3 regions of the Microbacterium sp. KHB019 genome follow, and region 3 is predicted to be linked to each of the others. Evidence: predicted binding sites of a transcription regulator. Region 3 holds the regulator's gene; each other region holds the start of a gene.

Region 1 (9,975 bases), on a different contig from region 3:
CGTTCGGCAAGACCGTCACCGGTCCGTCGATCTATGCGGGTGACGCGGCGGCCGCAGGTGCAGTCGACGCGCGACTCTGCATGCCGGGAACGCTCGACCCCGCGAAAGTCTCGGGGCACATCGTGGTCTGCGACCGTGGCGTCAACGCGCGTGTGGAGAAGTCGCAGGTCGTGAAGGATGCCGGCGGTGCGGGCATGGTGCTGGTCAACGTGCCGGGCGAAGCCGATTCGCTCGACAACGACTTCCACGTCGTGCCGACCGTGCACCTGTCGTCCGCGTACCGCGAGGCCGTCCTCGCGTATGTGCAGGGTGGAGCAGATCGACCGATCACGCTCACCGGCGAGAACACGACTGATGAGACGACGCCGGTGCCGCAGATCGCGGGCTTCTCGAGCCGCGGTCCCATGCACGCCGACGGCAGCGATGTCATGAAGCCCGACATCGCTGCTCCTGGCGTGGCGATCCTCGCCGCGACCAACAACGCTCGCAAGGACAAGCCGACCTTCGGCATCCTGTCGGGCACGTCGATGGCGTCACCGCACATCGCCGGTCTCGGCGCGCTGTACCTCGGCGAGCGGCCGACCGCGTCGCCGGCTGAAGTGAAGTCCGCGATGATGACCACCGCGTACGACACCGTGAACGCAGACGGGTCGAAGAACACCGACCCGTTCGCGCAGGGTGCAGGTCAGGTCGATCCGACCAGGTTCTTCGAGCCGGGTCTGCTGTACCTCAACGGCGTGGCCGACTGGGCGGCGTTCCTCGAGGGCAAGGGGCTGGCGGAGTTCGACGGCGTCGAGCCGATCGACGGCAGCGATCTCAACCAGGCATCGATCTCCATCGGCACCCTGGCCAGCGCTCAGACGGTCACCCGTACGGTGACGTCCACTGCTGCAGGCACGTACACCGCGAGTGCTGATGTGCCTGGGGTGAACGTCACGGTCGAGCCGTCGACGCTGTCGTTCGGCGCAGCGGGTGAGACGGCCACGTACACGGTCACGTTCGACAACGCGTCGGCGCCGGTCGAGCAGTGGGCGACCGGCTCGCTCACCTGGACCGGTGAGGCCGGCGAGGTGCGCTCGCCGATCGCGGTCTTCCCGGTGACGGCGGATGCTCCGGCCGAGGTCGCAGGAACAGGCGTCGACGGTTCGACCACGGTCGAGGTCACTCCGGGTGTCGACGGCGAACTGCCGCTGAACCTGTCGGGTCTGACGCCGTTCACGCTGCTCGCCGATCCGGACCACCCGGTGCCAGGTCACTCCGGCGATGAGAACTCGGGCGATGCGAACAAGGACGTCGCGTGGATCGTGGACGTGCCGGAGGGCACGACGCTGTCGCGCTTCGATCTCGATTCGTCTGACGACGAGGGCAGCGACCTCGACCTGACCGTCTACCGCGTGGTCGCACCGGATGATCTGCGGTACTACGAGATGTGGCAGTCGGCGACCGCATCCGCTGACGAGCAGGTCACTGTTCCGACCCCGGCGCAGGGCACGTATCTCGTCGTCGCGAACGTGTACTCGACGAGTGCGCCGATGACGTGGGACATGACCTACGCCAACGTCGGTTCGTCCAGTGAGGGCGCGTTCACGGCGACCCCGAACCCGCTGGCTGCGGTTCAGGGTCAACAGACGAGTTATGACCTCAGCTGGTCGGGTCTCACCGCGGGTACGCGCTACCTCGGTGTCGTGCAGTACGGCGACTCCGACGTGCGGACGATCGTCTCGGTGGACGCGGAGTAGCTGTCACGGGGGCGCCTCGTGCTTCGGCGCGGGGCGCCCTCTCAGTGTCTTCAGGCGAACGGTGCAGTCAGACGAACATCACACGCAGCGGAGGCTCGTCCGTGTACGTGCGCCCGAGCGGACTGGTCCAGAGGATGACGCCGCCATCGAGCTGTTTCGCGGACCATCGATCACGATCATCCACGTCGGGATGCTTGAGCGGATGGTGGCTGGTGCAGAACAGGGCGAGGTTGTCCAGTGCTGTCGGTCCGCCTTTGGCGTGGTCGTGGTTGTGGTCGTTCTGGCAGCGGTGCACGGGCGCGCGGCATCCGGGGAAGCGACAGTGCTGATCCCTGGCGCGCAGATATCGTTTCATCCCCGCCGTCGGGACGTAGTTGTCCGTCTCCACCACCATGCCGCGGGGGTCGACGAAGACGCGGTCCCAACTGGTGGCGTGGCCGGCGAGGATCCGGGCGGCGTCTGTGGTCATGGGGCCGTGGCCGTCGAGGAGCGCGAGGCTGTCGTCGCTTGCGTCCTCCCTGCTGCTGAGGGCTGAGGCGGGGATCGTGACTTGCACGGTTGCCTTGATCGCTTCGAGCGACGTCTCCGTGACGCTGGAGGGGGTTGTGGTGAGAAGGATGTCGGCGAGGAGGTCGGCGCGCAGCTGATCGAGGGTGCGGGTGTCGTGTTCGAGCGGGCCGTACCCGTCGTGCGTCGGCGTGGACTCGTAGAAAGCTGTGATGTCGTCGTCATCGCCGGTCGGGCAGGACTGGTCGAAGCGGTCGATGTAGGCGTCGTCGATGTGGGTCGGCGGAATGGACGCGGCGACGGTGGCGGCCGCGTCACCGCTGTCCTCCCACGGCGGGGTCTCGTCGAACTCGCGTTCCAACCTGCGCAGGAGCTCGTCTTCGAGGGCGTCAGACGGGGGAGGGCCGGAGGGTTCCTGCTGCGCGAGCGCGGTCTCGCGTTCGGCGCGGATCTTCTCGAGTGTGGAGCGTCGGGGGCGGCGCTGGCCCTTCGGGCGTGACTGGATGACCTCGTTGCCCATTGTCGTGAGCCGGTCGTGGATCGCGTAGGCGAGGACTTCGGGGAGGATCGCGATGAGCACCGCCATCCCTTCGCCGTCGGGCTTGACGGCCACGGCGCGGTCGCCTCTGGCCCGCCGGTGCTGCTCGACGGTGCCCTCGGGGAAGACGGCTGCGGCGACCTCGCGCGCTGCAGCCCGGGTGCGGGCCGGGGTCTCCCGCTCGGCGAACGGGACGACCCGATCCTCGTACTCCGCCCGGATGCGGTCGGCGTCGGCATCCCCGGACACTTTCGGAGCTGCGGCCACGATGACATCGGCGTGACGCTTGCTGATCGTTCCGGCGCGGAGGGCCTCGAACGTCGCGGGGAGTGTACGCGCCAGCATCCACGCTGCGGTGATGTGGGCGGCGAACGTCGACGGGGAGAGATGCCCGGCCGCGGCGTATTCGGCGCACATCGACCGGAACGCCATCTCGTCACCGGCCAACCGGTCCTGCGCGAGCAGATCCAGGCGTCGCGCCAGCAGTTCTACGCGCTCCGCTTCCAGCGCTCCGATCCGGGCGCCGACGCCGACCCACTCGTCGAGCAGCTCGCCCTGAAGCACGAGGGAATCCTCGATTGCTTGAGTAGTCGGGCTGAGCGTTGCCATGTACTCAGTTTAGAACATACGTACGAGATTGACAAGAGGAAAATGTGATCGTTTCGGCGCGAAAAGGCCTGGTCTCCGTGCAATCTGCCCTCGGTCGGATGTCGCGCTGGGCTTGTGTGAGTTGAACGCCGACGCGTTGCCGCAGCGAGATGCAGCGTGGACATTCCGTTGAGTCAGAAGAACGAGCGACCTCGTCAGATATGCCGCCGCCGCGGCTTCAGGGTCACGTGGGGCAACTCGGGCGCTGGGATGCGCTCGTCGCCGTGATTCACGACGCGGCCGAATCGTGCGGCCGAAGCATCCGGCGTCTCCCAGTCCGAGCGCGCCTGCGCGATCTCATCATGCGTGCGGGCGGCGAAGTTCCACCACATCACGAGGTCCTCCTCGAACGGCTCCCCGCCGAGGACGAAGATCAGCGCGCCGGCCTCGCTCGACACCGTCACGGACGTGCGGGAGTCGCCGAGATAGAGCATGTCGTTGTGCGACAGCATCCGCTCGTCGTCTTCAGCGTCCACAGCGACCGCCACGTCGCCGTCGACCAGGACGACGGCGTGCTCCCACGCCGCATCGAGCGGCAGAGTGACCCGACTGCCGGCGGCGAGAGCGATCTCTGCGCCAACGATCGGCGTGTACACCGTCGCGGGCGAGCGCACGCCGGCGAACTCGCCGAGCACGACGGTCGCGGTGGCGTCCTCTCCCGAAGCCGCCGGCAGAGTCACCGCAGGCAGCGACGTATGCTGCTCGAACCCGGGCCCGCCGTGCCGCGCCGACTCGGGCAGCACCACCCAGAACTGCAGGGCATCCAGCGGCGCCGGACCGTCGCCCAGCGAGTACTCCGAATGCGAGATGCCGTCGCCGGCGGTCATCAGGTTCAGCTGGCCGCGCCTGAGCGTGACGTCGTTTTCCTCCGAGTCGCGGTGGCGCTGCTCGCCGACCAGCGGCCACGTGACCGTCTGCAGGCCGATGTGCGGATGCGGCTCGACGCGCATGCGCACCTCATCCGGCCCGAACCGGTCGAGGAAGCACCACGCACCGACGGTCGGGATGTCGCGGTTGGGAAGTGTGCGCAGCACGTTCATCGCCCGGACGCCGCCGAGGGGCACCTCGCGCGGTTCGAGCAGGATGCTGCGCCGGCCGATCATTCCGCCGCCGCGGTCGGGTCGTCCGGAAGCTGGGGCCAGCGGATCGTCGCGCCTTCGACCTCGTTGCGCTTCAGATAGCGGGCGATGTACGGGCAGTACGGGACGATCGTCGCACCGGAGCTGACGGCATCCGCCAGCGCCTGCGCGGCGAGGATCGGCGCCAGGCCCTTGCCCTGAAACGCCGGATCGAGCTCGGTGTGCACGAACAGGATCTCGCCCGGACGCTCCTTGTACTCGGCGAACCCGGCGAGTACGTCGCCGATGTGGATCTCGTAGCGCGAGTTGTCTGCGTTGCGGGTGACAGTGGGCTCGTCGGTCATGGCTGCTCCCTTGCTCTATCCCCACCCTAGATCCGCCTGTGTCGGCGCGGGTCGTTACGCTGGAGGGATGCCCCAGAACCCCGATGGCCGGTCACCCCGTGACCCGTACGAGGATCTGCCCTGGCCGGATGCTCCGTGGGACGACGCCCCACCACCCGAAGACATGGACTGGGAGCCGCAGGGCGCCGGCTACGAACCGCCCCTCGACTGGGGCGACGGCCCGTCGACTCCGGTTGCGGCCGCCGTGCCGGCATCCGCCCAGAAGGAAGCGACGCCGTCGCGCTACGCGACCGCCGCCGAGGCGCTGCACACGGTCTTCGGCTACGACGCGTTCCGCGGTGACCAGGCCGCGATCGTCGAGCAGGTGATCGGCGGCGGGGATGCCGTCGTCCTCATGCCGACCGGTGGCGGCAAGAGCATCACCTACCAGGTGCCGGCGCTCGTCAGAGAGGGCACGGGGCTCGTGATCAGCCCGCTCATCGCCCTGATGCACGATCAGGTCGACGCCCTGCGCGCCAACGGCGTGAACGCCGCGTACCTGAACTCGACGCAGGCGGCCTCCGAGCGCGCCGAAGTCGAGCGCGCGTATCTCGCCGGCGAACTCGACCTCATCTACGTCGCGCCGGAGCGGTTGTCTTCGCCGGCCACCACCCGCCTGCTGCAGCGCGGTGTCCTCAGCGTCATCGCGATCGACGAGGCGCACTGCGTGTCGCAGTGGGGCCACGACTTCCGCCCCGACTACCTCGCGCTCGGCGACCTCGGCGAGCGGTTCCCCGGGGTGCCGCGCATGGCGCTGACCGCCACGGCGACCCGCGCCACGCACAAGGAGCTCACCGAGCGTCTGAACCTGGACGACGCCCAGCACTTCGTGGCGAGCTTCGACCGCCCCAACATCCAGTACCGGATCGTGCCGAAGGTCGATCCGCGCAAACAGCTGGTGTCCTTCATCCGCTCGATGCCCGAGGGCGCAGCCGGTATCGTCTACGCCCTCAGCCGCAAGTCCGTCGAGCAGACCGCGAGCTATCTCGCCGCTCAGGGCTTCGACGCGCTCCCGTATCACGCTGGCCTTCCCGCCGAGGTGCGAGCGACGAACCAGTCGCGGTTCCTTCGTGAGGACGGCGTCGTCATGGTCGCCACGATCGCGTTCGGCATGGGAATCGACAAGCCGGACGTCCGCTTCGTCGCCCACATCGACCTGCCGAAGTCCGTCGAGGGGTACTACCAGGAGACCGGTCGCGCCGGCCGTGACGGCGAGCCGTCAGTGGCGTGGATGGCGTACGGGCTCGGCGATGTCGTGCAGCAGCGCCGGCTGATCGATCAGAGCCCCGGCGATCGCACGTTCAAGATGCGGATGGGGCAGCATCTCGACGCCATGCTCGCCCTGTGCGAGACAGTCGAGTGCCGCCGCCAGAACCTGCTGAACTACTTCGGCCAGAATTCCGGCGCGTGCGGCAACTGCGACACCTGCCTCGAGAAGCCGGAGACGTTCGACGGCCTCGTCCCGGCGCAGAAGCTGCTCTCGACGATCGTCCGGCTCAAGCGCGAGCGCAACCAGGCCTTCGGCGCCGGGCACCTCATCGACATCCTGCGCGGCTCCTCGAATGACCGCATCCGCCAACAGAAGCACGACGGGCTCGCGACCTACGGCATCGGCGCCGACCTCTCCGATCAGGACTGGCGCAGCGTCGTGCGGCAGCTGCTCGCACGCGGCATCCTCGTCGCCCAGGGCGACTACGGCACCCTCGCTCCCGGTGAGGCGTCGGGCGGCGTGCTGAAGGGCGAGACCCCGGTGCCGCTGCGCAAGGACACCATGGGGCGGGTCAGCGGGGGCAGTCGCGCTCGTAAGACGTCGGCCGCATCGGATGCCGTGGCAGAAGGCGACCGCTCGCTGTTCGAGGCGCTGCGGGCGTGGCGAGCCGAGACAGCCCGCGAGATCGGCAAACCGGCGTACATCGTGTTCGGCGATGCGACCCTGCGGGCGCTCGCCGAGCTGCGCCCGGCATCCATGGGGGATCTCGACGGAATCACCGGCATCGGTGAGAAGAAGCGCGAGGCGTACGGCGACGCCGTCCTCTCGGTGGTCGCCGCGAACTGAGCTGTGGCGGGGATGCGGAGGTTTCGACCCGCGGGATGTCAACCCGAGTGCGGCTCCGCGTGCACGGCGACGGTCGCGGCATCCTTCAGCAGCTTCGAGACGGGGCAGCGGGCGTGTGCCTGGGCGAGCACGTGCTCGGTCTCCGCGGCATCCGCCCCCTCCACCGACAGATACGCGTCGACGTGGAACTCGTAGCCGGGCCCATCGGACGCATCGTGCAACTCGACCTCGACGCGCACGGCGGTGCGCTGCTTGCGCGTGACGAACACCCGCGCTGTGGCGTTCAGGCACGTCGCCCACGCGAGGGCGAGCAGCTGTTCCGGGTTGCTCGCCTCCGGATCGCGATCCGGGTTCAGCGGTGACGCCACCGCGACACTCATGCCGCCCGCGACGCTGCTGACGCCGACTCCGCCGTCACGGTTGCTCGCCTGTGTCCGGTATCTCATGCCCACCCCTCCACCGTACGCCGCGGTCTCGGCCCTCCGGGCCGCGGCCGGATCGATGGAAGAAGGAGTTCGCCGGCTCCGCGGCGTGAGCAGCCGCGAAACTCTTCTCCCATCGCGAAGTCCGCACCGCGCAAGCACGCCCCGAACGCCCACAACCTGTCGGCTCGCGACAACCCACCTGTGCCACGCCCGCAAGAACGGTTGGAGGGACCATACAGGCGCGTTGGATCCTGGTTGGAGGAGTCCTACGGTTGAAGCATCCTTACTTCTCTCTGAGAGGAACACCATGGTCGACGCCGCCGTCCGCACTTCGCAGAAGACCGAAGACACCAGCCCGCGCATCGATGTGAAGCGCGTCGAAGACCTGCTGCTCGGAACGTGGGCCGACACGCGTCGGACGGCGCGCGAGATGATCAAGGACTCCGCGTTCTGGCGCGATGACTCCCTCGGCAAGGACGATCACCGAGAGCGCGTCCTCAGCCAGCTGCACCTGCTCGTGCAGAACAAGGCCGTGCACCGCGCGTTCCCGAAGCGGTTCGGCGGCGAGGAGAACAACGGCGCCAACATCTCCGGATTCGAAGAGCTCGTCGCCGCCGACCCGAGCCTGCAGATCAAGGCCGGTGTGCAGTGGGGGCTGTTCGGTTCTGCCGTGCTGCAGCTCGGCACGCAGGAGCATCACGACAAGTGGCTCCCCGGCATCATGGATCTCTCGATCACCGGCGCCTTCGCGATGACCGAGATCGGCCACGGCTCCGACGTCGCAGCCGTCGGCACCACCGCGACGTTCGACGCAGAGACCGACGAGTTCGTCATCAACACCCCGTTCCGCGGCGCGACCAAGGAGTACCTCGGCAACGCCGCTCTGCACGGCATCGCCGCCACCGTCTTCGCGCAGCTGATCACCAACGGCGTGAACCACGGCGTGCACTGCTTCTACGTGCCGCTGCGCGGCGAGGACGGCAACGACCTTCCAGGCATCGGCCGCGAGGACGACGGGCTGAAGGGCGGACTCAACGGCATCGACAACGGTCGCCTCTCCTTCGATCACGTCCGCGTCCCCCGCACCAACCTGCTGAACAAGTACGGCGACGTCGACGAGAACGGCGTCTACACCAGCTCGATCGACAGCCCCGGTCGGCGGTTCTTCACGATGCTCGGCACTCTCGTCCAGGGGCGCGTGTCCCTCGACGGCGCGGCATCGTGGGGTTCCGCACTCGGCCTCTACATCGCGATCACCTACGCAACGCAGCGCCGCCAGTTCGACGGTGCCGACGGGCAGGAGGTCGTGCTCCTCGACTACGGCAAGCATCAGCGCCGACTTCTGCCGCGACTGGCGACCACCTACGCGCAGATCTTCGCGCACGACGAATTCCTGCAGAAGTTCGACGGCGTCTTCTCCGGTCGCACGGACACCCCGGATGACCGCGAGGACCTCGAGACGCTCGCGGCGGCCCTCAAGCCGCTGTCGACCTGGCACGCGCTCGACACCCTGCAGGAGGCCCGAGAGGCCTGCGGCGGCGCCGGCTTCATGTTCGAGAACCGTCTGGTCGGGCTCCGCCAGGACCTCGACATCTACGTCACCTTCGAGGGCGACAACAACGTCCTGCTGCAGCTGGTCGGCAAGCGCCTGCTCACCGACTTCGCGAAGCAGTTCAAGGACAAGGATGCCGCGGCCCTCGCGAAGTACGCCGTCGGCCAGACCGCCGGAAAGGTGTTCCACGGTGCTGGCCTGCGCCGCTTCGGTCAGAACATCGCTGACTTCGGTCAGGTCGCCCGTTCGGTCGAGAACGGTCTGCGTGCCGAGCAGCAGCACGAGCTGCTCGCCGACCGCGTGCAGCAGATGGTGGCCGACATCGCCGGCCGTCTGCGTCCGGCGGGCAAGGACAAGGTGCTGGGCGAGAAGCTCTTCAACGAGAACCAGGCAGACCTCATCGAGGCCGCGCGTGCTCACGGCGAGCTGCTGCAGTGGGAGGCGTTCACCGACGCCGTCAACAGCATCCCCGACGAGGACACCCGTCAGGTGCTCACCTGGCTCCGGGACCTGTTCGGCCTGCAGCTCATCGAGAAGCACCTCGCCTGGCACATCATCAACGGACGCCTCTCGACGCAGCGTGCGGCAGCGGTGTCCAGCTACATCGACCGGCTGTGCCTGCGTCTGCGCCCGCACGCGCTCGACCTGGTGAACGCGTTCGGATACGAGCCCGAGCACGTCCGCGCCCCCATCGCCAGCGGCATCGAGCAGCAGCGCCAGGACGAGGCCCGCGCCTACTACGCCGACCTCGAGGCATCCGGCGAGGCGCCCGTCTCGGAGAAGGCGCTCAAGAAGGCCGCCAAGAAGTAGTGAGACACCATGTGCGGCGCGAGACACCATGACTGAGGTGATGTCTCGCGCTCCAGGTGATTTCTCGGGACGTACGCTGGGGGAATGACCTCCCTCCTCACCGGCGCTGACGGACGTGCGCGCTGCGCGTGGGTCGGGGCGGATGCCGAATACCAGCGCTACCACGACGAGGAGTGGGGCGTCGCGCTGCACGGCGATCGCGCGCTGTTCGAGAAGATGGCGCTGGAGGGCTTCCAGG
Region 2 (9,975 bases), on a different contig from region 3:
GACCGAGCTGCTCACGCCGACGGACGAGCCGTACGACAACAACGCCTACGACCAGGCCGTGATCCTGGCCGACGCTTCGGATGCCGCTACCGAAGTGCTCACCGACGTCGAGGGCGTCATGGCTGGCCTCGGCAAGCACGGCAGCACCGCGCTGCTCGACGACTCCGGTGACACCGGCGAACAGCCGGAGCTCCCAGGCCTCTCCGGTTTCGGCACAGAGGGCCCCGGCGACCGGGGTCTGCAGGCGCCCAGCACTCCGTACGTCCTCCCGTCGCCCGGCGTACTGAGCGAGGGCCCCCCGTCCGTCGCACGCTCCGAGGCGAACGACAGGATCGTCGAGCAGATCACGAGCGTGCTGACCCAGTTCAAGGTCGACGCCAAGGTGACCGGCTTCTCGCGCGGCCCGACGGTGACGCAGTACGAGGTCGAGGTCGGCCACGGCGTCAAGGTCGAGAAGATCACTCAGCTCAGCAACAACATCGCCTATGCCGTGGCATCCAACGACGTGCGCATCCTCTCGCCGATCCCCGGCAAGAGCGCGATCGGCATCGAGATCCCGAACACCGACCGCGAGACCGTCGCCCTCGGCGACGTGATCCGCTCCGCAGCCGCGCAGAAGAGCGCTCATCCGCTCACAGTCGGCGTCGGCAAGGACGTCGGCGGCAACTTCGTCGTGGCGAACCTCGCCAAGATGCCGCACCTGCTGGTGGCAGGGTCCACGGGATCGGGTAAGTCGAGCTTCGTGAACTCGATGATCACGAGCCTGCTGATGCGCGCGCGCCCGGCTGACGTGCGCATGGTCCTGATCGACCCCAAGCGCGTGGAGCTCACCAGCTACGCGGGTGTGCCCCACCTGATCACGCCCATCATCACCAATCCGAAGAAGGCCGCAGAGGCTCTGCAGTGGGTGGTGAAGGAGATGGACATGCGGTACGACGACCTCGCGTCGTTCGGATTCCGTCACATCGATGACTTCAACAAGGCCGTCCGCGCCGGTGAGGTCGAGGTGCCGGTCGGCAGTGAACGCGTGCTCAAGCCGTACCCGTATCTGCTCGTCGTGGTCGACGAGCTCGCCGACCTCATGATGGTCGCCCCGCGCGACGTCGAGGACTCGATCGTGCGCATCACGCAGCTCGCCCGCGCGTCCGGTATCCACCTGGTCCTCGCGACGCAGCGTCCGAGCGTCGACGTCGTCACCGGTCTCATCAAGGCCAACGTGCCCTCCCGCCTGGCATTCGCCGTGACGAGCGTCACGGACAGCCGGGTCATCCTCGACGCGCCAGGTGCCGACAAGCTCATCGGCCAGGGCGATGCCCTGTTCTCGCCGATGGGATCGTCAAAGCCGTTCCGGCTGCAGGGCGCCTGGGTCGAGGAGAGCGAGATCGACGCCGTCGTCAAGCACGTGACGGCCCAGGCGCGACCCGAGTACCGCGCTGACGTTCAAGAGGCGATGGATCCGGCGAAGAAGAAAGAGGTCGACGAAGACATCGGCGACGACCTCGAGGTGCTGCTCGCCGCGGCCGAGCTCGTCGTGTCGTCGCAGTTCGGCTCGACGTCGATGCTGCAGCGCAAGCTCCGCGTCGGCTTCGCGAAGGCGGGCCGCCTGATGGACCTGCTCGAATCCCGCGAGATCGTCGGGCCGTCCGAGGGGTCGAAGGCGCGCGACGTGCTCGTGACCGCCGAGCAGCTGCCTGCGGTGATGGCGAAGCTCCGCGGGCAGGATGCCCCGGCTTCTGCCGCGCCCGCTGCCCCTGCTGCCGCTGCTGCGGCCCCGGCTGCCGAGTCCGTCGACTACGGGCGCGATCCGATCGAGGCGCAGTTCGACGGGAAGCCCGTAGTCGACGAGGACCAGGGCGATGAAGACGCCTGGGGTCTGACGGGTCGCGATTGATGGCCATCCCACGGCAGTTGCCGAACGCGATCACGATCGCCCGCATCCCGCTCGCCGTCGTCTTCTTCGTGCTTCTCCTGCTCGGCGGCACGTACGGGGCCGAGGACGTGGTCATCCGCTGGGTCGCCGGCGCCCTGTTCGTGCTGGCGATCTCGACCGACTGGGTCGACGGATACCTTGCGCGCAGGTACGACATCGTCAGCGACTTCGGCAAGCTCTGGGACCCGATCGCTGACAAGCTGCTCACCGGTGCCGGATTCGTCGGACTCGCCATCCTCGCGGAGTGGCCCTGGTGGGTCGTCATCGTCATCCTCATCCGCGAGTGGGGCATCACGGTGCACCGCTTCATCGTCGCCGGCAATCACATCGTGGCTGCGGCGTGGATGGGCAAGCTCAAGACCGCATTCCAGGGTGTCGCGCTCGGTTGGTGGCTCCTGCCGCTGCATCAGTGGATCGGCATGGACTGGTGGACCGGCATCGGCATCGTGCTGATGTACGCCACCCTCGTGCTCACCGTCGCAAGCGGCGTCGACTACGTCATCTCGCAGGTGCGCGGATCTCGCGCAGACCGAGCATGAGCGAGGCCGCACGGCTGATCGCGGCGCTGACCGCGCGTGGTTGGACGCTCGGAGTGGCCGAGTCCCTCAGCGGCGGAGCGCTCACGGCTGAGATCGTCTCCGTACCGGGCGCCTCCGCTACGCTGCTGGGCGGAGTGGTCGCCTACGCGACGCCGGTGAAGGCGTCTCTGCTGGGCGTGGATGCTGCCTTCCTGGACGAGTACGGACCTGTGCGCGCCGAAGTCGCCGCGCAGATGGCGATCGGCGTGCGGACAGCCGTTCAGGTGGATGGTCGCCCGGCGGACATGGGCATCTCGACCACCGGTATCGCCGGACCGGACTCGCCGGACGGACAGCCGGTCGGTACCGTCCACATCGCCGTCGCGACGTCTGACGGCGTGCGCACCGAGGAGTTCCGTTTCGCCGGCGATCGGGCAGCCATCCGTGCCGAGTCGGTTGGCGCAGCGATCGCAATGGCACTGGCGACGCTCGGGGAATAGCCGACCGGAGGTTCGCGTTCTCACACATGTGTCGTTCTCAACGAAACCACAGCGTGAAACGGTAGCGTTTTCAGCAGGGAGTCGCGTTAGACTGGCGATCCGCTCGGAGGAGACTCCGGTGACGCGAATGGAGAGGAGGTTCCGATGATTCTTGTACGGCAGGAAATCGGCGATGTGCTGAGGGACTTCCGCCTGCAGAAGGGTCGCACGCTTCGGCAGGTCGCGAGCAAGGCCTCGGTCGCGCTCGGATACCTCAGCGAAGTCGAACGCGGCCAGAAGGAAGCATCCAGCGAGATCCTCGCCTCCGTCGCAGAAGCGCTCGACGTTCCCATCTCCATGATCATGCGTGAAGTGGGCGACCGCATCTCGGTGCTCGAGGGCATCCAGGTCTTCCCCGATGTGGTTCCCGACGACCTCGTGGCGTCGGTCGAGCCCGAGCTGTCGCTGCACTGACGCGACGACGGATTCTGAGAGCGGATGCGACGAAGCGAGTTTCTTCGTGCGGTCGAAGATGAGTTCGGTGCGCGTGCCGTCGCGATCATGAACGACCTGGTGCTCGGCGCGGTGGGGAACCGGACCGCCGCTGAGGCCCTCGATGCCGGTGTTCCCCCGCGCGACATCTGGTTGGCGCTCTGTGCGGAGACCGACGTCCCCGCCGAGCGCCGCTACGGTGTCGGACGGCTGGAGCCGCGCCGCCGCTGAGCCGACGCGCGGCCGGATCGGCGTGTCGTCGAAGATGTGTTCGAAGTGCGCGTATCGTTCTGCACAAGTGGTTTGGACGTGCTGTCATCCACTGTTCGTGGAGTTTCCGACGCGATGTCGGAGGTGCCTCTTACGGTGATCACAGGCCGAAAAGCCATACGCCTTGTCGGAGAGTGCGCCCCAGCCGGGGCGGCCGCGACAGCCTACAGGCGGCACCACGCGAACACATGAGGAGCACGTCATGCCAACCACCGCAGACCGCGAGAAGTCTCTGGAATCAGCTCTCGCCCAGATCGATCGGCAGTTCGGAAAGGGCTCGGTCATGCGACTGGGCAGTGATGAGCGCGCGCCTGTCGCCGTCATCCCGACAGGCTCCATCGCCCTCGACGTCGCCCTCGGCGTCGGCGGTCTTCCGCGTGGACGAATCGTGGAGATCTACGGCCCTGAGTCGTCGGGTAAGACGACGCTGACCCTGCACGCGATCGCCAACGCACAGCGCGCCGGCGGTATCGCGGCCTTCATCGACGCCGAGCACGCGCTCGACCCCGAGTACGCCAAGAAGCTCGGTGTCGACATCGACGCGCTGCTGGTGTCTCAGCCGGACACGGGTGAGCAGGCGCTCGAGATCGCCGACATGCTGGTTCGATCCGGCGCCATCGACCTCATCGTCATCGACTCCGTCGCGGCCCTCGTGCCGCGCGCCGAGATCGAGGGCGAGATGGGCGACTCGCACGTGGGTCTGCAGGCGCGCCTCATGTCGCAGGCGCTGCGCAAGCTCACCGGTGGCCTGAACCAGACCAACACGACCATGATCTTCATCAACCAGTTGCGCGAGAAGATCGGCGTGTTCTTCGGCTCCCCCGAGACCACCGCCGGTGGAAAGGCGCTGAAGTTCTACGCGTCGGTCCGTATGGACATCCGTCGTATCGAGACCCTCAAGGACGGCACCGACGCGGTCGGAAACCGCACGCGCGTCAAGGTCGTCAAGAACAAGATGGCCCCGCCCTTCAAGCAGGCCGAGTTCGACATCCTCTACGGTGTCGGCATCTCACGCGAGGGCAGCCTGATCGATTTCGGCGTCGAGCACAGCATCGTGAAGAAGTCCGGCTCCTGGTACACCTACGACGGCGATCAGCTCGGACAGGGCAAGGAGAACGCCCGCAACTTCCTGATCGCGAACCCCGACATCGCGCTGACGATCGAGACGCAGATCAAGCAGAAGCTCGGCATCGGCGGTGCCGCGGCGGCCGAGGCCGCACCGGCTGCTGACGAGCTGGCTCAGCGTCGCCCGGCCTGATGACTCAGGATCACGATGACGGGGGCGTGGACCGCCTCGCCCCCGTCATTCCCCTCTTCGGCGACCGTGTCGTTCGGGCTTCCGCATTGCCTGCCACCGATGCGATCGAGGAGCCGACCCAGACCCCGGCGAAGCGCTCTGTCATTCATGAGCAGCATGCACCGGCTGTCTGGTCGGGGGAGCGCGTTCCCGACCAGACAGCGCAGAAGGCAGAAGAGGCACTGGTTCGCAAGCTTCGCGCGCGCTCGCTGTCGATCTCCGAGGCCAGAGGCGTGCTCCGGGGCCACGACCTCAGCGCCGCGGCCGTCGACGACATCATCGACCGGTTCTGCGAACGCGGGTACCTCGACGATGCGCTCCTGGCGGAGCATCTGGTGATCTCCGGTGTCGAGCGCAAGGGACAGGGGCGAGTGGCGCTATCCCGAGCCCTGGCGCAGCGCGGTATCGCACGCGATGTCATCGATACTGCGCTCGGCGACCTCCCGGATGATGACGCCGACCGGGCCCTCGAGTTCGCGCGGACGAAAGCGCGGTCCCTCTCCCGCCTCGACTTCGACACGGCACTGCGTCGACTCATGGGGCAGCTCGCCCGTCGCGGCTACGGAGGCTCGGTGGCGATGTCAGCCGCGCGCACGGCGTTGACCGAAGCATCACTGGGCGCTCGCCCCTCCGGAGTGCGATTCGTCGACTCGGATTGATCGTCAGCATCCGCTCGTAGAATGAGAGCACCATGACTATTCCCCGCAGCGAACCGACGATCATCTCGGCATCCTCTGCAGCCGTCGACGCCGACGGCCGCCGGCGAACGTACGAGGTGCGCACCTTCGGATGCCAGATGAACGTGCACGACTCGGAGCGTCTTTCCGGGTCTCTCGAGAGCGCCGGGTATCTGCGCGCGGATGCCGGCACAGAGGCCGACGTCGTCATCATCAACACCTGCGCTGTACGTGACAATGCAGCCGGCAAGCTCTATGGGACGCTCGGCCACCTCGCGTCGGTCAAGCGTCGCAAGGACGGCATGCAGATCGCGGTCGGCGGGTGCCTGGCCCAGATGGACAAGGACGCCGTGCTCGACAAGGCGCCCTGGGTCGACGTGGTCTTCGGAACGCACAACATGGGCTCGCTGCCGGCTCTCCTCGAGCGGGCCAAGCACAACGGCGACGCCGAGCTCGAGATCCTCGAGTCTCTCGAGGTCTTCCCCTCGACGCTTCCGACCAAGCGCGACTCCGCCCACAGCGGCTGGGTCTCGATCTCCGTCGGCTGCAACAACACCTGCACGTTCTGCATCGTTCCGAGCCTGCGAGGCAAAGAGAAGGACCGCCGGCCGGGCGACATCCTGAACGAGATCCGCCTCCTCGTCGATGACGGAGCCATCGAGGTCACCCTGCTCGGGCAGAACGTCAACTCCTATGGCGTCGAGTTCGGCGATCGTCAGGCCTTCAGCAAACTGCTGCGAGCCGCTGGACAGATCGATGGGCTCGAGCGCATCCGGTTCACGAGCCCTCACCCCGCGGCGTTCACCGACGACGTCATCGAGGCCATGGCCGAGACGCCGTCCGTGATGCCCCAGTTGCACATGCCGCTGCAGTCCGGCAGCGACCGCATTCTCAAAGCGATGCGACGCTCGTATCGCAGCGAGAAGTTCCTCGGGATCCTCGACCGCGTGCGTGAGCGCATGCCGGACGCGGCGATCTCCACGGACATCATCGTCGGTTTCCCCGGTGAGACGGATGAGGACTTCGAAGACACCCTGCGCGTCGTGGAGCAGGCGCGGTTCGCGAACGCCTTCACCTTCCAGTACTCGATCCGCGAGGGAACCCCCGCAGCGACCATGGAGGACCAGGTTCCCAAGGAAGTCGTCCAGGAGCGCTACAACCGTCTGATCGCCCTGCAGGAGCGCATCTCCCTCGAAGAGAACGAGAAGCAGGTCGGCCGCGAGGTCGAGGTGCTGGTCTCCGTCGGCGAGGGCAAGAAGGATGCCGAGACGCACCGCCTCACGGGTCGCGCTGAGGACAACCGGCTGGTGCACTTCGAGGTCACACCGGGTTCGGACCTGCCGCGCCCCGGCGACGTCGTCACGGTCACGATCACCCACGGTGCGCCGTTCCATCTGCTCGCCGATGACCCATCCGGCGCTCCGCTGCGCATCCGTCGCACCCGTGGTGGCGACGCGTGGGATCGCGCGCAGACCGAATCCTGCGGTGTTCCTGCGCCGGCGGGCGAGTCTGGAGCGCCGCGCTCGGTATCCCTGGGTCTTCCCGCGCTCCGCGTCGGTGTCTAGCTCCAGCGGGGCTGACAGCCGCGTCTGGGCCATCGTCGGCGCGACCGGCACCGGCAAGAGCGACCTTGCACTGTCGCTCGCTGAAAGGCTACGCGACGAAGGCAATCCGGCGGAGATCGTGAATGCTGATGCGATGCAGCTGTACCGCGGCATGGACATCGGCACGGCGAAGCTGTCCGTCCCCGACCGTCGCGGCATCCCGCATCACATGCTGGACGTCCGTGACGTCACGGAGGACGCCGCCGTCGCCTGGTACCAGCCCCTTGCGCGCGCCGCCATCACAGATATCCATGCCAGAGGCGGCGATGCGATCCTCGTCGGCGGGTCCGGCCTCTACGTGTCCAGCGTGATCTTCGATTTCCGGTTCCCACCGCGTGATCAGGCCGTCCGTGAGCGTCTGGAGCGCGAGCTCGATGAGCAGGGTGCTGCGGTGCTGTTCGCGCGGCTGCGCGAGGCGGATGCCGCGACAGCGGCCCGCGTCGACCCGAAGAACGGTCGCCGCATCGTCCGCGCGCTCGAGGTTCTCGAGCAGGGCTCCCAGACGCATGGGGCGGCTCTTCCAGACGAACCGCAGCTGTGGCATCCGAACACCCGCATCCTGGGTCTGCATGTGGAGCGTGCTGAACTGGTCGAGCGGCTCGACCGCCGTGTGGGACAGATGTGGGAAAGCGGGATGATCGACGAGGCTGAGCGACTGCGCGCCGCCGGCATCGAGAAGGGCACGACGGCGCCGCGGGCGATCGGCTACGCGCAGGCGCTGGCGCAGCTCGCGGGTGAGAAGAGCGAGGCAGAAGCGATCGCTGAGACGCAGGCGCTCACGCGCCGATATGCCCGGCGTCAGGTGTCGTGGTTCAAGCGCTACCCCGAGATCGAGTGGATCTCTCCGATGTCCGACCCCCGTGACATTCTGACGGGATGACGACCCACTACTACACGGCCAGCAGCCTGGACGGATTCATCGCCACCAGCGAGAACTCGCTCGACTGGCTGCTCAAGCAGGACATCGACGACAACGGGCCGATGGCGTACGACGGCTTCCGCGCGATGCTCGGTGCGATGGCATTGGGGGCCACCACGTACCAATGGGTGCTCGATCACGAAGGCGCCTGGCCGTACACGCTCCCCACGTGGGTTTTCACGCATCGTGAGCTGGCGGTCCCCGATGACGGTTCCGTACATCTGACGCAGGCCGACGTGCGCGACGTCCACGCCGCCATGGTCACTGCGGCCGACGGCGACGACCTGTGGATCGTGGGCGGGGGCGATCTCGCCGGTCAATTCGCCGACGCCGGACTCCTGGACGAGGTCTGGGTGCAGTACGCCCCGGTGACCCTGGGCAGCGGAGCGCCGGTCCTGCCTCGAGCCCTCGATCTCGAAGTCATCGACATCGCGCGCAACCGTGCATTCATGTGCGGTCGCTACCGGGTGCTGAAGTGAACGGCGCCGGCAGCGGGCATCCCTAGACTGGAAGCATGGTCGCATTCACCAAGGGGCACGGCACCGGCAACGACTTCGTGATCATCCCCGATGCCGATGGTGAACTCGATCTCACCGTCGAACAGGTGGCGGCGCTGTGCGACCGGCACTTCGGCATCGGCGCAGACGGCGTGCTGCGCGTCGTGCGTTCGACGGCGATCGCCGAGGGTGCGGCAGCGCTGGAAGAAGAACCCGCCGCGGAGTGGTTCATGGATTACCGCAACGCCGATGGCTCGATCGCCGAGATGTGCGGCAACGGAGTCCGCGTCTTCGCGCATTATCTCGTCAGAGCGGGGCTCGCGACGATCGAGCCCGGCACGACGCTGCCGATCGGCACCCGTGCGGGCGTGCGCGACGTCACAGCGAGCGCGAACGGGTATCAGGTGGACCTCGGTCGGTGGCGGCTGTCCGGCGACGATTCGCTCGCCAACGCCCGTGGTCTCGACGTGCCCCGCCCCGGTCTCGGCATCAACGTCGGCAATCCCCACGTCGTGGTCGCACTGGCTTCAGACGAAGAGCTCGCCGGGCTCGAACTCGAGTACATCCCCGAGCTCGAGCCGGCCCTGCCCGGTGGTGCGAACGTCGAGTTCGTCGTGCCGGGGGAGCCGCTCGTCCGCGACGGCATCGGGCACGTGACGATGCGCGTCTTCGAACGCGGTGTCGGCGAGACCCTCAGCTGCGGTACCGGTGTCGCAGCGACGGCCCTCGCCGTCCGGTACTGGGCCGGAGACCGCGCGCCCGACAACTGGCGCGTCGATGTCCCGGGCGGCACTCTGGGTGTGCGGATGTTCCCAGCAGAAGACGGCGAGCACGTCGCTCTGTCGGGGCCGGCCCAACTGGTCTACAGCGGTAACGTCGATCTCGTCTGAGAAATGCTCGCTCGTCCCCGTGCCGGGCATCGAGGACGCGCTCGATCGGATCCCCTGGACGACGTGTGGGGCTTCGAGCGGATCACACGCGAAGCTTCGGCGTACTCTCGGGATCACGGCTCTGTATTCTCGGTTCGAAGGTCGAATCTTCAGCGCCACAGAAGTAGCGGCCGGCAAACCGGCACCGGACCTTTTCCTCCACGCGGCCGCACGTCTCGGTGTGTCTCCGGATCGCTGCGTCGTTGTCGAAGACAGCCGTTTCGGAGGTGTCCCACAGCTGTGAGTCTCTCTGTGACACCGGATGCGGCGTAGGCAGGAGACATCGTTCACGATGGATCGCATGAGCAAGCAGATCCGCTTCAACGCCTTCGACATGAACTGCGTCGCCCACCAGTCCTCGGG
Region 3 (9,975 bases):
GCTCATGGTCCGCGATACGGCCAGACGCGGGCGCCCTTCGAGCAGTGTGAGTGCGGAAACGGCATCCCGGGGCGCGAACTCCTGGTACGCCTCGTCCACCACGACGATGCCGCTCGTCGCCTCGTAGACGGCCTCGACCACATCGAGGTCGAGTGGCGTTCCCGTCGGGTTGTTCGGCGAGCAGAGCATGACGATGTCGGGGGCGGCCTGCCGAACCTGGGCGGCCGCCTCATCCGGCGTGATCGTGTAGTCGGCTTCACGCTGGCCCGCCACCCACTGAGCACCGGTGCCCTGCGCGATCAGGGGGTACATGGAGTACGTCGGCGCGAACCCGAAGACCGTGCGGTTCGGTCCGCCGAAGGCTTGCATGATGTGCTGCAGCACCTCATTCGAACCGTTGCCGGCCCAGATCTGCTCGGGGGCGAGGTTGTGGCCGAGGTACTCGGCAAAGGCCTCGCGCAGCGTCGTGAACTCCCGGTCCGGGTAGCGGTTCACCTCGCGTAGAGCCACCGCGATGTCATCCAGGATGTCGCTTGCGACCTCGTCGGGTACGGGGTGGGTGTTCTCATTGACGTTGAGGGCGACAGGCAGTGGAGCCTGAGGAGCGCCGTACGGAGTGAGGCCGCGAAGATCGTCGCGGAGGGGCAAGTCACCGAGGGAAGCAGTCACCCTTCCCATGCTAACGGTGGGATCAGTCGGCGTACTCGGCGGGGATCGCGAGCTCCTGGCCCACCTGCAGAGACTGCCCGCCCAGCATGTTGAGGCTCTCAATGCCGCTGATCACCTTACGCGGGTCCGCGTACGGAGCCACGGACTCCGCGATCGACCAGAGCGTGTCGCCCGGCATCACCGTCACGGTCTCGAAGCTGGCGGTCACGGTCGCTTCGCCCGAGGCGATCGCCGAGCCGCCGCTGATCGCAGCGAAGCCGATGCCGACTGCCAGCGGGAGTGCCGCCAGAGCGACCAGCACCCGACGACCGCGCGTCGTCAACCGGAGCCGCGTTGCAGTGCGTGCGGGACGGATGGACGGGGCGGCGATGCTGATGGTGCTCATGGGACTCTCCTCTGCCTCTTTGGCGTAGCGTTCGCATTCACCGCTCGGCCGGGAGCGATGGATGCGAAGCTACGTTCCGAATTTATCTTCGAATTCGAACATCTGTCAAGACTTCTTCGAAATCGGATCCCAGCACCTGCCGACACGCTCGAACAGATCTTCCGATTACGGCTGTTTCTCGGATACGGTTTCGATAACGACACCCCACCACGGGCCACCGACATTCGAAGAGCAGCCCCGGAATCGCGCACGAAGGAGCCACCATGAGCGACAACTCCGCCACCGACGCCGAGGCGCCTCGCACTCGTCGGCGCAAGAATCTCAGCGCCAAGCAGATGGCCATCCTCGAGGTGATCCAGACGTCGATCGCGAAGCACGGCTATCCGCCGAGCATGCGTGAGATCGGCGACGCGGTCGGGCTCAAGTCGCTCTCCAGCGTCACCCACCAGCTCGGGCAGCTCGAGCTCAGCGGCTATCTGCGTCGCGACCCCGGCAAGACGCGCGCGATGGAGGTGCTCATCGACCTGCCGGGCACCAGCGGGGAGAACCCTGCCGACTCCAGCACGCCCGTCGGGGACGCGGCGATGGTTCCGCTGGTTGGGCAGATCGCCGCCGGCGTCCCCATCACGGCGGAGCAGCAGGTGGAGGAGATCTTCCCGCTTCCCCGCCAACTCGTGGGCAAGGGCGATCTGTTCATGCTCAAGGTCTCGGGCGAATCGATGATCGATGCAGCGATCTGCGACGGCGACTGGGTCGTCGTCCGCACGCAGAACACGGCGGAGAACGGTGAGATCGTCGCTGCGATGCTCGACGGCGAGGCGACGGTCAAGACGTTCCGGCAGCGCGACGGCCACACGTGGCTGCTCCCCCGCAACACATCATTCGAGCCCATCCTCGGCGACGACGCCGTCGTGCTCGGCAAGGTCGTGGCCGTGCTCCGCGCGGTCTGACGTCGCGGCATCCATCGATAGCGCGGAAACCGCCCTCTCCCGCTCTCGGGAAGGGCGGTTTCTGCGTTGTCGGCTGCCGGGCGCGGACGTCCGAGGTCCCGAATAGGCTCGAGACATGCCCCAGCCGCACGCGACGTCACCCTACGGGACCTGGTCGTCCCCGTTCACGGCGACGAGCATCGCCTCGTCCGCGCCGCGCATCGACGGCGCCCGCTTCGTCGGCGACGAGATCTGGTGGGGCGAATCGATTCCTGCCGATGGTGGCCGTGTCACCGTGCGCAGCTCGACCGGTGACGCACTGCTGCCCGCCCCGTGGAGCGCCCGGTCTCGCGTGCACGAGTACGGTGGCGGCGCGTGGACGGCGGATGCCGACGGCACGCTGTTCTTCGTCGATGCGAAGGACCAGCGGGTGTACCGAATGCCACGGGGCGCAGAGCCCGCGCCGCTCACACCCGCCGCCCAGGGCGGCGCAGGCCCGAGCCACGGCGGTCTCCGTCTCCAGAACGGTCGTCTTCTCGCGGTCCGTGAGGATGCGACCGCGACACCGCACCTGCGCGGGATCGTCGAGATCCCGACAGACGGGTCGGCGGCTGCGGACGAGACCGCCATCCGCGTCCACATCCAGGGCACCGCGTTCTTCGCGCATCCCGCACTGTCGCCGGACGGCACCAGGATCGCCTGGGTGGAATGGTCCGGACGCCGTATGCCGTGGCAGGCGGCGTGGTTGCGAGTCTCGTCAGGGGACGACGCATTCGCGAACGTGCGCACGCGAGCGGCCCTGCAACCGGAATGGGCGAGCGACACCGAGCTGCTCTACGCCGACGACCCAGGGGGGCGCTGGGCTCTGCACCGGCTGAAGCTCGACGGTCTCCGCGCGTCGGAGCCGGAGCCGATCGCGCCCGCTGACGCCGATACCGGCTACGGCCTCTGGGTGCTCGGCAACCGGTGGTATCAGCCGCTCCCCGACGGTCGGATCGTCACGGTGCGGACGAACGGGTCCGACGAGGTCGTCGTGATCGACCCCGACGGCTCCGTCCGCCCCCTGGAGGTTCCGGCCACTGCGCACGTCAGCGTCGACGACGTCTCCGGCGCGCGCGTGCTGCTCTCGGGTGGAGGCGCGACCGTGAACGCCGGGTTGTGGTGCGTCGACGCGGATTCTGGTCAGGTCGCCCGCATCCGCGGAGGCGCAGCGACGGATGAGGCGTGGATGCCCCCGGCCGGTCAGCTCACGATCGACGGCGCCCACGGGCCGGTGCACGCTTTCGACTACGCGCCGGCGAATCCCACGTCATCCGCACCATCCGAGGAGTTGCCGCCATACATCGTGTTCGTGCACGGCGGCCCGACTGCGCACGTCGCAGGTGCGGCGTCCGCCGCCATCGCGTATTACACGAGTCGCGGCATCGGCGTGCTCGATGTGAACTACGGCGGCTCGACCGGCTACGGGCGCGACTATCGCGAGCGCCTCGACCACCAGTGGGGCATCGTCGATGTCGACGATGTGCTCGCTGCTGCCCGTGATCTCGCGGCATCCGGCCGGGCGGATCCGGCTCGCATCGCGATCCGCGGCAGCTCCGCCGGAGGCTGGACCGTGCTGTCGGCCCTGGTGCGAGGCGGAGTCTTCGCCGCCGGCATCAGCCGCTACGGCGTGGCGGATCTGCGGATGCTGGCCCAGGACTCGCACGACTTCGAGAAGCACTACATCGACGGGCTCGTCGGTGCGCTCCCCGATGCCGAGGACGTGTACATCGATCGATCGCCGCTCACGCATGCGGACCGCATCGATGTGCCCGTCCTGCTGCTGCAGGGTGAGGACGACCGCGTCGTCCCGCCGTCTCAGTCGCAGGCCATCCGCGACGCGTTGGCCGCACGCGGCATCCCGCACGAGTACGTGCTGTACCCGGGTGAGGGCCACGGCTTCCGGCGAGCGGAGACGATCGTCGACGCTCTCGAGCGAGAGCTCGCGTTCCTGGGGCAGGCGTTCGGGTTCGAGGCCTGAACTCTCGCCCGCTGAGGAGTGCTACTCCCCCATGCGGTTGCGCAGCCGCATGGCGCGCTCTGCCTCACGGGTGTCCTGACGCTCACGAAGCGTCTGGCGCTTGTCGAACTCGCGCTTGCCCTTCGCCAGGGCGATCTCGACCTTCGCGCGGCCGTCGAGGAAGTAGAGCTTCAGCGGCACGATCGTGTACCCGCCGGCCGAGACGGCGTGCTCGAGCTTCTGGATCTCTTCGCGGTGCATCAGTAGCTTGCGCACGCGCTTGGCCGAGTGGTTCGTCCAGTGTCCCTGCGAGTATTCCGGAATGTGCACGGAGTCGAGGAAGATCTCGCCCGCCTTGATGAACGCGTACCCGTCCGAGAGGTTCGCGCGCCCCTGGCGCAACGACTTCACCTCGGTACCGGTGAGCACCAGCCCCGCCTCGTACGACTTCTCGATGTTGAAGTCGTGACGGGCTCGGCGATTGGTCGCGATGACCTTCTCCCCGCGTTCCCTGGGCATGATTCTCTCCTGTGCATCCTGTCGTACGGCCAGCCCTCCACCCTACAACAGAGCGGATGCTACGTACGAAGCCAGCGACGAATCGCGAAGCCGGCGGAGAGTGCAGCCAGGATCACTCCGATCGCGATCAGGATCGGCACGACGATGAGTGCGTCCTGCATGCTCACCCAGGTGGTGATGAACGGCACGCGCCCCTTCAGGTAGCCCTCGACTCCGAAGTGCATTCCCGCGATCACCGCACCGCTCGCGAGGACGGAGCCCAGGAAGGCGGCGAAAACGCCCTCGAGGATGAACGGCGTCTGGATGAAGCGGTTGGAGGCGCCGACGAGGCGCATGATCCCGATCTCCTTGCGCCGGGCATATGCCGAAAGTCGAATGGTCGTCGCGATGAGCAGGACCGCGGCGATCAGCATGAGCGCGGCGATGCCGACGGCTATGTACGTCGCCACCGTGAGCGCGGAGAAGAGAGGTTCGAGGTATTGGAGTTGATCCAGGACCTCCTCGACGCCGTTCACTCCGCTGAAGGCCTCGACGATCACCTGCGACTGACCTGGGTCCTTGAGCGTCACCCAGAAGCTGTCGAACATCTGGTCCTCGGTGAGCACGCTCGCCTGCTCGTCACCGAGCTGGTCGACGAGCTTCGCGTATGCCTCGGCCTTCGTCTCGAAGCGGACATCCGCGATCAACGAGTTCAACGCGGGGCCTGCGAGCTCGGCGCGCACCTGTTCGACCTGATCCTCGGTGGCCGCGCCGTCGATGCAGGTCTCCTCGGTGTCGGACACCGTCGAGCACATGTAGACCGCGACCTGCGCGCGCTCGGTCCAATAGTCGCGCATCGTGCTGATCTGACCCTGCATGAGGATCGCCGCGCCCACGAACGTCAGCGAGACGAACGTGACGAGCACGACGGAGATCACCATCGAGATGTTGCGACGGAGGCCTCCGAGGGCCTCCATCAGAATCAGTCCCACTCTCACGAGGTCGGCCCCACTTCGTCGTCATCGTCCGCAGCCGACAGGCCGAGGCGGTCGGCCACGCCGAGTTCGGCGACGTCGACCTCGGGGAGCACGATCGGATGCGTGCGGGGAGCGGCCGGTGCCGCCGGCTCGGCAGGTGTCTCGGCATCCCGCGCCGCCTTCATGGAGGCGAGCATCTCAGCCGTGAGCGGCTCGAGGGACTCGGTCTCGCGCTGCACCTCCTGCACGGCGGTGAGCGCGGCGGTCGCGGCGGCGCCGCGTTCCTCCTCCGGGACGAGTTGAGGGATCATCGAGCGGTCGCCGTAGCCGCCGTGCGTCTCGTCGCGCACCATCTCGCCGTCGCGCAGCTCGATGACCCGGCGCCGCATCTGGTCGACGAAGGCAGCCTCGTGCGTGGCCATCAGCACCGTCGTGCCGCCGGCGTTGATGCGCGCGAGCAGCTGCATGATGTCGACCGAGGTGGCTGGGTCGAGGTTTCCGGTCGGCTCGTCGGCGAGCAGCACCTGGGGTCGGTTGACGAGAGCGCGCGCGATCGCGACGCGCTGCTGCTCGCCACCGGACAGCTCGTGCGGCATCCGCTTCTCCTTGCCCTCCAGGCCGACCAGGGCGAGAGCCTCTGGAACCGCCTGCTGCACGAAACCGCGCGAGGAGCCGGTGACCTGCAGGGTGAAGGCGACGTTCTGGAACACGGTCTTGGTCGACAGCAGGCGGAAGTCCTGGAAGACCGACCCGATGTGCCGACGGAAGTACGGGACCTTCCGGTTGGCGAGTGTCCTGAGGTCGCGGCCGAGGACGGCGACGCGACCGGTGGTGGGGACATCCTCGCGGAGGATCAGCCGGAGACAGGACGACTTTCCCGATCCGGATGCTCCGACGAGGAAGACGAACTCGCCCCGCTCGACTTCGAAGTCGACCCCGGCGAGGGCCGGTCTCTTCGTACCGCGGTAGCGCTTGGTGACGTTCTCGAACCGAATCATGGCCTTACGAGCCTAAGCGCGGGTTCGCGCCTGACCGCGAGCGACACCCTGTCTGGAGCGGCCGTGAGATCAGTCGTCGTCGTCTTTGCGCTTGCGCCAGCGGATGCCCGCCGAGATGAAGTCGTCGAGGTCGCCGTCGAACACTGCGGCGGGGTTGCCGGACTCCTGGCCGGTGCGCAGGTCCTTGACGAGCTGCTGGCCGTAGAGGAAGTAGGAGCGCATCTGATCGCCCCAGCTCGCGGTGATGTTGCCGGCGAGCTCCTTCTTCTTCGCAGCCTCTTCTTCCTTCTGCAGCAGCAGGAGGCGGGTCTGGAGCACGCGCATCGCAGCAGCGCGGTTCTGGATCTGCGACTTCTCGTTCTGCATCGAGACGACGATGCCGGTCGGAAGGTGCGTGAGGCGCACGGCGGAGTCGGTGGTGTTGACGGACTGACCACCAGGGCCGGAGGAGCGGAAGACATCGACGCGGATGTCGTTCTCGGGGATGTCTACCTCGGTGGCTTCTTCCATCAGCGGGATGACCTCGACCGCCGCGAAGCTGGTCTGGCGCTTGTCGGCAGAACCGAACGGGCTGATGCGAGCAAGACGGTGCGTCCCGGCTTCTACGGACAGCGTGCCGAACGCGTACGGCGCCTCGATCTCGAAGGTCGCGGACTTGATGCCTGCGCCCTCGGCGTAGGACGTGTCCATCACCTTGACCGGGTACTTGTGCTGCTCGGCCCACCGCAGGTACATGCGCATGAGCATCTCGGCGAAGTCCGTGGCGTCGTCGCCGCCGGCACCGGAGCGGATCGTGACGATCGCGCTGCGGTCGTCGTACTCGCCGTCGAGGAGCGTCTGCACCTCGAGCTGATTCATGACGTCGGTGAGAGCGGCGAGCTCGGCACGCGCCTCGGCGGCGGAGTCCTCGTCCTCCATCTCGTTGGCGAGGTCGACGAGTACCTCCAGGTCATCGAGCCTCTGCCCGATCTCGTTGACCCGCTTGAGCTCGGCCTGCTTGTGACTGAGCGCGCTGGTGACCTTCTGCGCCTTGTCCGGGTCATCCCAGAGATCGGGCGCGCCCGCCTCTTCGCTGAGCCGTGCGATATCGGCCTGGAGTCGGTTGACATCGACGACCTCGCTGATGTCGCCGTATGTGTGCCTGAGCGCCTGAATATCGGCGGAGAGATCGAGTTCGAGCATGACGCTTCAGCCTACCGTGCCCACGCCGGACGGATAGCCTGAAGTGTGCGCCGACCGATCGGAGCCGTGCTCGCGGCCATCGTCCTCCTGCTGAGCGGTTGCGCGGCGGCCACGGACGCACCGGCCGCGCCTCCCCCGGACGCTGCCTTCGACTACCAGCTCGGAGGCGGCTACGAGCCGGATGCCGCGATCGCCGTCGTCGTCCGAGATCGCACCGACGCCCCGGATCCTGATCGCTACTCCATCTGCTACGTGAACGCGTTTCAGACGCAGCCGGGCGAACAGGACGACTGGCCGAGCGAGGCCCTGCTCACCGATGAGGCGGGAGACGTCGTCATCGACCCCGACTGGCCGGACGAGGCGCTGCTCGACATCAGCGACGACGCTGCGGCCGATCTGGTCATCGACCGGGTGGGCAACTGGATCCGCGGCTGCGGGACGGACGGCTTCGACGCGGTGGAGTTCGACAACCTCGACTCGTTCACCCGCTCGGGCGGTGCGATCACACTCGACGACGCCGTCGCGGTCGCTCGAGACCTCGTCGCCATCGCGCATGACGCAGGTCTCGCCGCCGGCCAGAAGAACGCGGCGGAGCACACCACCGTGCTCCACGACGAGGCCGGCTTCGACTTCGCTGTCGCAGAGGAGTGCGCCGCATACGACGAATGCGCCGCCTACACCGACGTGTACGAGTCCGTACTCGATATCGAGTACACCGATCAGCTGCCGAAGCCGTTCGCCGAGCTCTGCGCCCAACAGGACACTCCGCCGACGGCGATTCTCCGCGATCGGGACCTCGCCCGTCCAGACGAGAGCGGCCACGTGTACGAATCGTGCTGACCGCGGAGCGGAGTAGCGTGGCGGGGTGAGCAGTGCATCCACGGTCCTCAGGCAGTTCGGGCCGATGGTGTACCTGCCCACTGTCCTCTTCTCGATGGGCGAGGGCGCGGTCATCCCTCTGATCCCCGTGATCGCGGCGAACATGGGCGCTGATGTCGCGGCCGCGGCACTCGTCGCCTCGGCGCTCGTCGTCGGCCAGCTGTGCGGCAACCTGCCCGCCGGCTGGGCGGTGGCCCGCATCGGCGAGCGCTTCACGATGGTCATCGCCGGCGTCATCTCCATGGCCGCTGTGATCGGGATGGTACTGGCTCCGGTGATCGCCGTATTCGCGGCATCAGTCTTCCTGCTCGGGTTCTGCGCCGCCGCCTTCGGCCTCGCCCGGCACGCGTTCATGACGACGCGCGTGCCATTGGAGTTCCGCGCCCGCGCGCTGTCGCTGCTCGGAGGCAGCTTCCGCCTCGGCGTCTTCGTCGGCCCGTTCGTCACTGCCCTTCTGCTGCAGGTGTTCGGCGACGAGCACGCCGCGATCTGGTTCTTCCTCGTCTGCCTGGTCGTCATGGTGGTGCTCGTGCTGTTCGGGCCGGATCCGGAGAAGACGATCGCGCCGCTGTCGAGTTCGTCACCGCTCGCGGAGGACTCCGGCGAGGCGGTGAGCGGCTCGATCCCGACCTTGGAGCGAGTCGGCATCTTCCGCACGATGTGGCGCTTCCGCGGCGTTCTGGGGCGACTGGGGCTCGCCGCGGCATGCCTGTCGGCGGTCCGATCGGCGCGCCAGGTCGTCCTGCCGCTGTGGGGCGTGTCACTCGGCCTCGATGCGCAGACGATCGCGCTGGTCGTCGGAGTCTCCGGTGCGATCGACTTCGCCCTGTTCTACGCCAGCGGCCAGGTGATGGACCGCTTCGGCAGGCTGTGGGCCGCGATGCCGGCGATGGTGCTGATGGGTGCCGGCTTCCTCGCGCTGGCCTTCACGCACGACGGCGACGCGGCCGTGCTCTGGTTCGGGATGCTGGCGGCCGTGCTCGGCGTCGGCAACGGGCTCTCCAGCGGCATCCTGCTCACCCTCGGTGCCGATGTCGCGCCGAAGCACGACCCGGCTCCCTTCCTCGGTTCGTGGCGGACCTTGACCGATGCCGGTGGCGCGGCTGCGCCGCTGATCGTCTCCGCGGTGACCGCGGTCTCCTCGTTGTCTGCGGCCGCCGGGCTGATGGGCGCCGTGGGGCTGCTCGGCGCGCTCGGGTTCATCCGCTGGATTCCGCGGTTCAGCCCACGGCGAGAACCACCCGCCTAACTGCGATCCAGCGCTGCGTTCCGGCGTCGGTCTGTCAGTATGGGCGCCATGACCAGCACAACCAAGCTCGCGACGGCGCTGGCCGCGCTCGCGTTGGTTGTGACCGCGCTGGCCGGCTGCACCGCCACCGCTGCGCCCACGAACACCGAACAGACTCCCAAAGCCTCCCCTGCGGCGGCTGCCGTCGAAGGCGAACCGGCGCCGACCGCG

Evidence for each region. The regulator LexA, encoded in region 3, represses DNA repair genes until DNA is damaged. The targets are predictions, from matches to a motif close to TCGAACANNTGTTCGA.
Region 1: the regulator LexA is predicted to act here: its motif matches at 3,404-3,419, upstream of KHB019_RS08005 (HNH endonuclease signature motif containing protein).
Region 2: the regulator LexA is predicted to act here: its motif matches at 3,679-3,694, upstream of recA (recombinase RecA).

Annotation. Positions count from the first base shown of each region.
Region 1 covers NZ_JBBDHF010000002.1:324,062-334,036, reverse strand. The annotation lists gene KHB019_RS08010 (S8 family peptidase) at 1-1,739, shown strand, start outside; gene KHB019_RS08005 (HNH endonuclease signature motif containing protein) at 1,807-3,393, opposite strand; gene KHB019_RS08000 (pirin family protein) at 3,588-4,535, opposite strand; gene KHB019_RS07995 (GNAT family N-acetyltransferase) at 4,532-4,855, opposite strand; gene recQ (DNA helicase RecQ) at 4,923-6,950, shown strand; gene KHB019_RS07985 (OsmC family protein) at 6,989-7,396, opposite strand; gene KHB019_RS07980 (acyl-CoA dehydrogenase family protein) at 7,683-9,737, shown strand; gene KHB019_RS07975 (DNA-3-methyladenine glycosylase I) at 9,822-9,975, shown strand, end outside.
Region 2 covers NZ_JBBDHF010000001.1:636,923-646,897, reverse strand. The annotation lists gene KHB019_RS03230 (FtsK/SpoIIIE family DNA translocase) at 1-1,891, shown strand, start outside; gene pgsA (CDP-diacylglycerol--glycerol-3-phosphate 3-phosphatidyltransferase) at 1,891-2,469, shown strand; gene KHB019_RS03220 (CinA family protein) at 2,466-2,948, shown strand; gene KHB019_RS03215 (helix-turn-helix domain-containing protein) at 3,093-3,401, shown strand; gene KHB019_RS03210 (DUF3046 domain-containing protein) at 3,426-3,650, shown strand; gene recA (recombinase RecA) at 3,892-4,947, shown strand; gene KHB019_RS03200 (regulatory protein RecX) at 5,034-5,645, shown strand; gene miaB (tRNA (N6-isopentenyl adenosine(37)-C2)-methylthiotransferase MiaB) at 5,678-7,228, shown strand; gene miaA (tRNA (adenosine(37)-N6)-dimethylallyltransferase MiaA) at 7,221-8,147, shown strand; gene KHB019_RS03185 (dihydrofolate reductase family protein) at 8,144-8,665, shown strand; gene dapF (diaminopimelate epimerase) at 8,701-9,573, shown strand; gene KHB019_RS03175 (HAD-IA family hydrolase) at 9,461-9,856, shown strand; gene KHB019_RS03170 (LLM class flavin-dependent oxidoreductase) at 9,914-9,975, shown strand, end outside.
Region 3 covers NZ_JBBDHF010000003.1:338,079-348,053, reverse strand. The annotation lists gene KHB019_RS12960 (histidinol-phosphate transaminase) at 1-678, opposite strand, end outside; gene KHB019_RS12955 (LysM peptidoglycan-binding domain-containing protein) at 692-1,054, opposite strand; gene lexA (transcriptional repressor LexA) at 1,318-2,004, shown strand; gene KHB019_RS12945 (S9 family peptidase) at 2,120-4,003, shown strand; gene smpB (SsrA-binding protein SmpB) at 4,025-4,501, opposite strand; gene ftsX (permease-like cell division protein FtsX) at 4,561-5,478, opposite strand; gene ftsE (cell division ATP-binding protein FtsE) at 5,475-6,455, opposite strand; gene prfB (peptide chain release factor 2) at 6,525-7,637, opposite strand; gene KHB019_RS12920 (endo alpha-1,4 polygalactosaminidase) at 7,683-8,477, shown strand; gene KHB019_RS12915 (MFS transporter) at 8,542-9,765, shown strand; gene KHB019_RS12910 (LysM peptidoglycan-binding domain-containing protein) at 9,814-9,975, shown strand, end outside.